One region of the Agrobacterium sp. rho-13.3 genome, then DNA from elsewhere that is predicted to be linked to it. Evidence: riboswitches for the same ligand, from Rfam matches in the RefSeq annotation. Region 1 holds a riboswitch; each other region holds the start of a gene.
What was found. A riboswitch is a leader RNA that binds a small molecule or an ion and turns the genes downstream of it on or off. The one in region 1 is predicted to bind cobalamin.

Region 1 (2,195 bases):
ACGTTCCACATGCCCAATATCTCGCCTGATCCACAGCACGGCATCGGCGCATGGACGGTCGCTGAATTCGGCGATGCGATGACGCGGGGCGTGGGCAAAGATGGTGAGCATCTTTATCCGTCCTTTCCCTATGCGTCCTATGCGCGGATGACGCCGCAGGACATCAACGATCTTTTCGCCTATCTGAAAACGCTGCCCGCCAGCGCCAATGATGCGCCGGGGCATGATCTGCCGTTTCCGTTCAACGTGCGCCTGTCGCTGGGCGGCTGGAAATTCCTGTATTTCGACAAGGGACAGCCCCGCGTTCAAATTGCCAATGCGGATGCCGAAGTGGTTCGCGGGCAATATCTGGTGGAAGGTCCGGGCCATTGCGGCGAGTGCCACACGCCGCGCGATGCGCTGGGTGGTTTCCTGAAAGATCAATGGCTTGCCGGTGGGCCGAACCCGGAAGGGGAAGGACGCATTCCCAGCATCACGCCCGGCTCTCAAGCCATCGGTTCGTGGACGAAGGACGATATCGCCAATTATCTCGAAACCGGCTTCACACCGGATTTCGATAGCGCCGGCGGGTCCATGGTCAAGGTGCAGCAGAACATGGCGCGTCTTTCCGCAGAGGACCGCAACGCCATTGCGGCCTATCTCAAAGCGGTGCCTTCGCGTTGATTGGTCATTGACTCACGCCACGTTGCGCCGGATAACTCAAGCGTGATGGTCTTTCCGGGTTCGCCCGGAAAGTGAAAAGGGAACACGATAGAAGCGTCTGCTTTCATTCGTGGCTGCCCCCGCAACTGTGAGCGGATAGCCTGAAAACGCAAAACCACTGGCATCAACGTGTCGGGAAGGTGTTTTCAAGGTCGAGACCCGTGAGCCAGGAGACCTGCCATCACGAAAGTGTCGTCAATACCGGCGGGGTGTCCGGAACAGCACGGTTGGCAGGTCGGATTATTCCGGCCTTTAAAACCATGTGTCTCTTTCCCCGTGGTGAAAGTTGAATGCGGTCGTGCGGCTTTTGATCAGCAATGCGCCCACCCGCACAGGAAAGGGTCACCATGTCTATCCAGCAGAATACGGCGTCATCAGCCGTCTCTTCCAAAACATCGAAAATTACGCAATCGCTGACGGCAGCCGTGCTCGGCCTGTTCATCGTTGGCTTTGTCGGCTTTTCGCATGTCGAGGCCGTGCACAATGCGGCGCATGACACGCGCCACGCCAACGCTTTCCCTTGCCATTAAGGGGAAACGCCATGCCATTTTTTCGCAATATTGTTTTTACCGCCGTCCTCGTCGGGCTGATTGCGGGTCTCGCCGTCAGCGCCATGCAGGCCATCGGCACCACACCGCTCATTCTTCAGGCGGAAACTTTTGAAAACGCCGGTGGCGAAGCCGCTCCCGCCCACAGCCACGATGCCGCCACGCCGGCAGACCACCACCATGATGCCGAAGCCTGGGCGCCTGCCGATGGTTTCGAGCGCAATGCCTATACCATTGCCGCCAATGTGCTGACCGCTATCGGTTATGCGTTGGTATTGACGGGATTGATTTCCCTTCGTGGATCGCAGGGTGGCTGGCGTGAAGGCCTGTTCTGGGGTCTTGCAGGTTTTGCCGCCGTCATGCTGGCCCCGATGATCGGCCTCCCGCCGGAACTGCCGGGAAGCCCGGCCGCTGAACTCGGCGCACGCCAAATCTGGTGGATTTCAACCGTCGCCGCAACAGCGGGTGGTCTGGCACTTCTCGTCTTCAAACGCGGTGAACCGTGGGCAGCCATTCTGGCCGTGCTGCTGATCGTTGCTCCGCACGTCATCGGCGCGCCGTTGCCGCCAGAGGGCGAACATGCGCTGGCGCCTCTGCCGCTGGAGCGTCGTTTTGTGGTTCTTGCCACCGTCACCAGCTTTGTCTTCTGGCTTATTCTCGGCACGTTGAGCGGGTTTTTCTTCAAGCGCTTCGACGCGACAGCGCAATAAGACGATGCCCGACAAGAGGAAGGACGCAGCGGAATGGAGTGATGAACTCGATGCGTTGCGTTTTTCCGTCCCCGGTCATGGCGCGCCCTGTGCCATGCACCGGCTGGCCTTCAAGGCGCTGCTGGCCGCAGAGCCGCTTAAAGAGGCTTGCCTCGCATTTTTTGCAGCCAATGAGCAGGCGTTTTTCACTGCCGCCGCAACCAAGATCACACGGCTCTCGCTTCCTGCCGACCGC
Region 2 (2,195 bases), 440 kb from region 1:
AAGACGCAAACTCCGCATTCTTTCCATAGCGTTTAAGATGGGCGAGACATCGCCACGATTCGATCTCCCCACCTGTGGGGGAGATGTGCGGCAGGACAGAGGGGGGTGAGCCACACCCGCTGCGGTGTAATTGGCTATGTGAAAGACCCCGGTACGTTAAACGTCAGAAACTTCCCTCACCGCGCACCCCACCGATCCCGAAACAGCAACTCCTCCAATGGCAGTCTCTGCCGCCACCCCTTGACCGCCAGTTCCGGCTCACCATACAGCACATCCACCCGGCCAAGACACAGCCACGCAACAATCTCGACATGCGCCGGAATCCCGAGAATTTCGCGGATATCGGCATCGTGGAAAATGCTGACCCAACCCACACCCACGCCTTCGGCCCTTGCGGCAAGCCAGAGGTTCTGGATGGCGCAGACGGTGGAATAGACGTCCATGCGCGGATTGTGCGTGCGCCCCAGCACCACATCACCGCCGCGTGTTGGATCGCAGGTGACGCAGATCGAGAGCGGTGCTTTGCGAATACCCTCCAGCTTCAGGCTGCTGTAAAGCGCCTGCTGCTCTTCAGCAAACATCAGCTTGGCTTCTGCATTGGCGCGGGAAAATGCCTCCCACGCGCTTTGCTTGGTGGCCTCATCCGTTATCAGCGTGAAATTCCATGGCTGCATGAAGCCGACCGAGGGTGCAGAATGGGCCGCCTTCAGCAGCTTCGTCACCAGTTCGTCCGGCAGCGGCTCGGCCAGAAACTGGTCGCGCACGTCGCGGCGTGTTTCGATGGCGCGGTAGACCGCTGCTTTGTCATCGCTGGAAAATTCACCCGCTGGCGAGAGCGCGTGTTGAAACTCATCAGGTCGCATCGTTTATCCCCAACAATGCAAAAGCCGGGCACAAAGCACCCTGCTTTCAAACAACCTGCCGCCGTCCGTGCGGTTGGTCTATCGTATCAGGCCGGTCTTCTGACTTGGCTTCATCCACGCGCTGCCGCCTTCCCGATGTCACTCAGTGGCTTATGGCCACTCCGTGGCCCTTGGCAACCCGCATCCACCTTACAGCGCTGGGCACGTTGCGGATTTTCACCGCATTCCCGATTCTCCCGCTTAAGCGCGGGCACCTGATATTGGCGTTATGCGCAGGTGTTCCGCAGGACGCAAGAAAATCCGCGTGGTCGCAAAGTTTTTCATTTCACCACCGCGCCGGAACCCGGTGCCATCCTACCGCATTCTCTCTGCAAATGGAGGACTAGTCATGGAAGCCTACACCGAACTTCGCCAGCAAATCGGACAGGATCTCGACACGCTCAACCGCAAGGAAAGCCCGAAATCCATTTTCGAGATTGCGGAAGATTATCTTCTCGGCAACCCGACGCTGAAGCGGAACATTGTGGAAGACATTATCAAGGAAGAAGCCGATAAGCGGAACATTGAAATCCATTGACCGCACTCAGATATTGAATGCCGGGGAATTGATGCGGGTGAAACCATCACTGTGAGTGCCATTGTCATAATCGCCATCTTGATCGTTGCGGTGATCGTCGCCAGCCTTGTGCTTGCCTCGCGCCACCGTGACAGGATCATCATCAAGATTGCCTCCACTGCCCTTCCCAAAGACAATGACGCAACGCCGCTCGACCGGCACTGGGCGGATATCCAAGCCGATCATTCGCAGCCCAACGCGCTGTCTCTGGTGCAATCCAATCTGGGTGCCTTCGCCGCAAGGGTCGGCTCCGCACGCGCCGCAGGGCGCAGCCTTGATCTGATGTATTACATGTGGAATGCCGATCTCACCGGCCAATTGGTGATGCGTGAAGTCATCGCCGCGGCAGATCGCGGCGTAAGGGTTCGCCTGCTTCTGGACGATCTTGGCGTTTCCATCTCGGACCGGGCTTTCCACGCCATCGACAGCCACCGCAACATCGAATTGCGCCTGTTCAACCCCACCAAGGCGCGGGAAAACGTCTTCCGGCGCGGGCTGGAAATGCTGGTGCGGTTCCGCAGCGTCAATCGGCGTATGCACAACAAGGCGTGGATTGCCGATGGCCGGGTGCTGATCGTCGGTGGTCGCAATATCGGCGATGCCTATTTCGATGCCGCTGATCTGGCAAATTTCCGAGATATGGACATCATCGCACACGGCGCGTGCGTGGCAGATGCGGAAGAGATTTTCGATGATTACTGGAACAGCGCCGTGGC
Region 3 (2,195 bases), 930 kb from region 1:
GCGCCTTGGCACGCTCCAGCCCGGCCGCATCCAGCAGGTCACCCTTGGTCAGAACGATCAGGTCGGCGCAGGCAATCTGGTCTTCGAACACTTCTTCAACCGGATCATCGTGATCCAGTGCCTCGTCATTCTGACGCTGGGCGGCAAGTGCTTCCAGATCATGCGACACCAAGCCTTCGGCCAGTGCCACACCATCGGCAACGGCCACAACGGCATCCACCGTCACGCGACTTTTGATCGCTGGCCATTGGAACGCCTGCACCAGCGGCTTCGGCAGAGCGAGGCCCGATGTTTCGATCAGAATATGCTCGACACGTGGCTCACGGCTCAGAATCTGTTCGATAGCGGGCTGGAAATCATCCGCCACCGTGCAGCAAATGCAGCCATTGGCCAGCTCCACGATGTTTTCTTCCGGGCAGCTTTCAATGCCGCAACCTTTGAGAATATCGCCATCGATGCCGACATCGCCAAACTCGTTGACGATGATGGCAAGCCGCTTGCCCTCAAGCTTTTCCAGAAGGCCGCGCAGCAGCGTGGTTTTGCCAGCGCCCAGAAATCCGGTGATGATGGTGCAGGGAACGCGGTTGAGCGTGGTCATGATGTCTCCTCGGTAAAATGCAAAGGGGGAATGCGGGCAACCATGCCACGCTTTAAAATGTCAGGCCGGCCACGCCAGGGCATCAGGCCATCCGGTGCGGCGGCCAGAAGGCGCGCGCCGGTTAAAAGATCGTCCGCATGGTCCGCGGTCAGCCCGCCAAACACATAGGACCAGCCATCGGCGCTGCGCATCGTGGCGCTGAGGCCGCGCTTGCAATTGGCAAGGCAATTAACGCTGCGCACATCGATGCCCTCTGCCTTGCCAAGCTGAATAGCGGTTTCGGCTAGCAGCGCGCCGGGGCGCGGCTCGGCATTCGGCTCCGCCTCATCCCGACAGCTGCGGCAGACGAAAACGACAACGCCAGAAGCCGTTTTGTCTTGCGCTTTTTCACTGATGCCAGACGATGTCGCTGTAATATCCAAGGGTTCGCTTTCCGCGCCTGCAAATCTTCGGGGTGCGGATATCGAAAAACGCCACGCACAAATGCGCGATCCGCCATTCGATAAGACCGGCTGACCGGAGCACCCCGCCCGGCAGACGTTTTTCCTGAAACGGCAGGTCTCCTGGCTCGCGGTGTGAAGAACGCCTTGCACCACCTTCCCGGACAAATTGTCCAGTGGCTTCACAGTGCAGGCTCACCGCTTACAGTTGCGGGGGCAGCCACGGATTGGTCAAAGTAAAAGACTGAACCGTGTTCCCTCTTAGCTTTTCCCGTTGCCGGAAAAAGACCGTCAGTCCTTAACCCTTATGCCCTGCGGTGCTTTTGTGTCAATGCCGCCCGTCATTGCCGTGCGGGGCGATTTGGCTATAGTCGCCGTCTTGAAAAGCATGCGCCGGGAAGGAATGAGACACCATGACACGCGAGATCAGCGATAGCGAAGCCGAACGCCACCGTGCCAAAATGGTCAACCGCAAGGCCGTGCAAGACGCTGAAGTCTCCGAGAAGACCGTCGAAAAAGGTCTGCTGATGGTCAATACCGGCCCCGGCAAAGGCAAATCCACCGCCGCCTTCGGGCTGGCGCTGCGCATGCTCGGCACCGGCAGGCGCGTCGGCATCGTGCAGTTCATCAAGGGCGCATGGTCCACCGGCGAACAGCAGGCGCTGACCCTTTTCAGCGATAAAATCGAATGGCGTACCATGGGCGAAGGTTTCACGTGGGACACACAAGACTTGAAACGCGATGTCGCAGCGGCCACCAAAGCATGGGAAGAAGCCAAGGTCCTGATGGCCGATGAATCCATCGGTCTGGTTGTTCTCGACGAACTGAATATCGCGCTACGTTATGATTATCTTCCCTTGGAAGAAGTCGTTGAGACCCTGCAAAACCGCCGCCCGAATTTGCATGTCATCGTCACTGGACGCAATGCTAAACAACCGCTTATCGACGCCGCTGATATGGTGACGGAAATGACGCTGGTGAAACATCACTTCAAAGCGGGCGTCAAAGCGCAGTCCGGCATAGAGTTCTAATCCATGACAGCGCGTGTTTTGATGTTTCAGGGAACCGGCTCGGATGTCGGCAAGTCGTTGATGGTGGCGGGGCTGGCTCGCGCTTTCACCCTTCGCGGCTTCTCCGTCATGCCCTTTAAGCCACAG
Region 4 (2,195 bases), 1.3 Mb from region 1:
TTCATACCGCTCCAGATAGCGTTTTCCATCAAAGGTCTTCAGCGTGTAGCTGGTGTAATATTTGAAGGCACCGAGGAAGGTCGGGAAGCGAAACTTCTTCGCATAGGCGTAATCGAACAGATCGCGCACGAAGTTGAAGGAATATTGATCCAGCACCTGCTGTTCGTAATATCCTTCGCTGACCAGATAATCGAGCTTTTCCCGCAGGTTGTGAAAGAACACCGTGTTCTGGTTCACATGCTGCAAGAAGTATTGCCGCGCCGCCATGCGGTCCTTTTCGAACTGGATATGTCCCTGCTCGTCATAGAGGTTCAGCATGGCGTTCAGCGCGTGGTAATCCACCGTCGCGTCGGCGGGGCTCACCTGCCGCTCGTTGACGGAACTGCGGGTGGAAGCATTGGTCTTTGCTCCCTCGTCCTTTGCGGTGGTGGTGGTCAGCGTATCCAAAATCGTTCCAGTCCATGTTTGACGTTGGCGACATCATCGGGCGTGCCTAAAAGCTCGAAGCGATAAAGAAACGGCACCGCGCATTTGCGCGACACGATATCCCCCGCCGAGGCATAGCCCGCGCCGAAATTCGTATTGCCCGCGGCGATGACGCCGCGAATGAGGTTGCGATTGGCAACGTGGTTGAGAAACTGGATGACCGGCTTGGGTACGGCACCCTTCATTCCCCCGCCACCATATGTGGGCGTAATCAGCACGTAAGGCTTATCGACTTCGGGTGCGGCTTCATCCGCCGACAAGGGCAGACGCAAGGCCCGCACGCCCAGTTTTTCAACAAAGCGATGGGTGGTTTCAGACCGGCTGGAATAATAAACGATCAGACCCATCAGACCCATCACATCCTCAAATCACGAAGCGAGAGCGCCAATCATATCCGGGCGGAAACCGGCCCAATGCCGCTCTCCGGCGATGACGACCGGAACCTGACGATACCCCAGACCCTGAACCAGCGCATAGGCATCTTCGTCGGCAGAAACGTCCACGATGTTGTAGGTGATGCCCTGTCGGTCCATCGCGCGGGTGGTGGCTGTGCATTGGACGCAGGCTGGTTTGCTGTAAACGGTAATGGTCATAATGTCCTCGTGGGAGTGGGCAAGCGATGGCGACCGCGCACCGCGTGATGCGCGTTGATGGACGTGGAATGAATGCGAAGCTGGATGCGTCACCCGCCCGAAGAGGTGGCGACGCTATCCTTCATGCTCAAAAGTTTCCGCACTGCTGACGCAAGGCGGCACAACATTCAGGCGGGCGTATACCACTCTCGGGGCAAGGTACTGAAACTGGACAACAAACTGGACATGGATTTACCCCGAAGTAGCTCATGCAGGACATTCGGGAACACGGTATGTTCGGCCCCTATGCCGCAACAAACCCTTCAACTCCCGGACACCCCGCCCGTTAATGTAACTGCTCTAGGCAGGTCTCCTGGCTCACGGGTCAAAACCTCCGCCCCGCCTTCCCGGATCAACATGACCCAGTGACATAGTGGAACAGACACTCGCCGCTTACAGTTGCGGGGGCAGCTACGGCATTGAAGCGCTCATCATGAGCGCCAACGCACCGTATTCCCGTCTTAGCCTCACAAGCCTTGCGACTCGAAGGAACCTAGAACACTACATATAGTAGACGAGGTTAATTTCCCGTCAACACTTATTACAATTCAAACGAAAACATCTGTGGGAAAGTGTGGCGACACCAAGGCGTGAAACGGACAGCCCCGGAAAACAATGACTTATCGCTTCCGCCTGCACCAAGCTGTGAAATGCGCAGCATTTTAAAGCGAGAGCAATTCCTTCAGCGATGCCGTGATCAGCGCATGATCCTCGACATCGGGCAGTCCACTGACGGCCACGGAGCCGATCAGCGTTCCGCCCCGCAATGCGAGAGGAAAGCCGCCGCCGCTTGCGACGAAGCTGCTCACCGGCAGTCCGAACTTGACGTTGAAGTCATATCCCTTTGCTTCCGCCTCGAGCCGAACCCGCAATGAACTGCGGTGGAAGCGATGAACCACGGCGCATTTGCGGCTGGTCCAGCCAAAATTATCGATGGTTGCGCCCGGAAGAAGACTTGCGAAAACGACATCTGCGCCATGCCTGACTTCGATGGCGACTGGCAGTTTCAAAGACGCCGCTTTTTCCCTGAGATGGCTGCCCAATCCCCAGGCAAAATCATAGTCGAATCGGTCAAGT

Region 2: another riboswitch for cobalamin. It lies ahead of bluB (5,6-dimethylbenzimidazole synthase); the one in region 1 lies ahead of RMR16_RS02615 (CbtB domain-containing protein).
Region 3: another riboswitch for cobalamin. It lies ahead of RMR16_RS13105 (DUF1636 family protein); the one in region 1 lies ahead of RMR16_RS02615 (CbtB domain-containing protein).
Region 4: another riboswitch for cobalamin. It lies ahead of nrdH (glutaredoxin-like protein NrdH); the one in region 1 lies ahead of RMR16_RS02615 (CbtB domain-containing protein).

What each region holds. Positions count from the first base shown of each region.
Region 1 is NZ_CP192774.1:544,331-546,525, forward strand. Features, by position in the region: gene RMR16_RS02610 (cytochrome c) at 1-663, shown strand, start outside; cobalamin riboswitch at 693-899, shown strand; gene RMR16_RS02615 (CbtB domain-containing protein) at 1,050-1,232, shown strand; gene RMR16_RS02620 (CbtA family protein) at 1,244-1,960, shown strand; gene RMR16_RS02625 (hypothetical protein) at 1,965-2,195, shown strand, end outside.
Region 2 is NZ_CP192774.1:987,209-989,403, reverse strand. Features, by position in the region: gene bluB (5,6-dimethylbenzimidazole synthase) at 177-863, opposite strand; cobalamin riboswitch at 936-1,136, opposite strand; gene RMR16_RS04970 (hypothetical protein) at 1,168-1,440, shown strand; gene RMR16_RS04965 (phospholipase D family protein) at 1,492-2,195, shown strand, end outside.
Region 3 is NZ_CP192774.1:2,697,969-2,700,163, forward strand. Features, by position in the region: gene cobW (cobalamin biosynthesis protein CobW) at 1-601, opposite strand, end outside; gene RMR16_RS13105 (DUF1636 family protein) at 595-1,020, opposite strand; cobalamin riboswitch at 1,135-1,346, opposite strand; gene cobO (cob(I)yrinic acid a,c-diamide adenosyltransferase) at 1,452-2,069, shown strand; gene RMR16_RS13115 (cobyric acid synthase) at 2,073-2,195, shown strand, end outside.
Region 4 is NZ_CP192774.1:1,803,396-1,805,590, forward strand. Features, by position in the region: gene nrdE (class 1b ribonucleoside-diphosphate reductase subunit alpha) at 1-318, opposite strand, end outside; gene nrdI (class Ib ribonucleoside-diphosphate reductase assembly flavoprotein NrdI) at 435-833, opposite strand; gene nrdH (glutaredoxin-like protein NrdH) at 855-1,079, opposite strand; cobalamin riboswitch at 1,405-1,630, opposite strand; gene RMR16_RS09035 (heme-degrading domain-containing protein) at 1,781-2,195, opposite strand, start outside.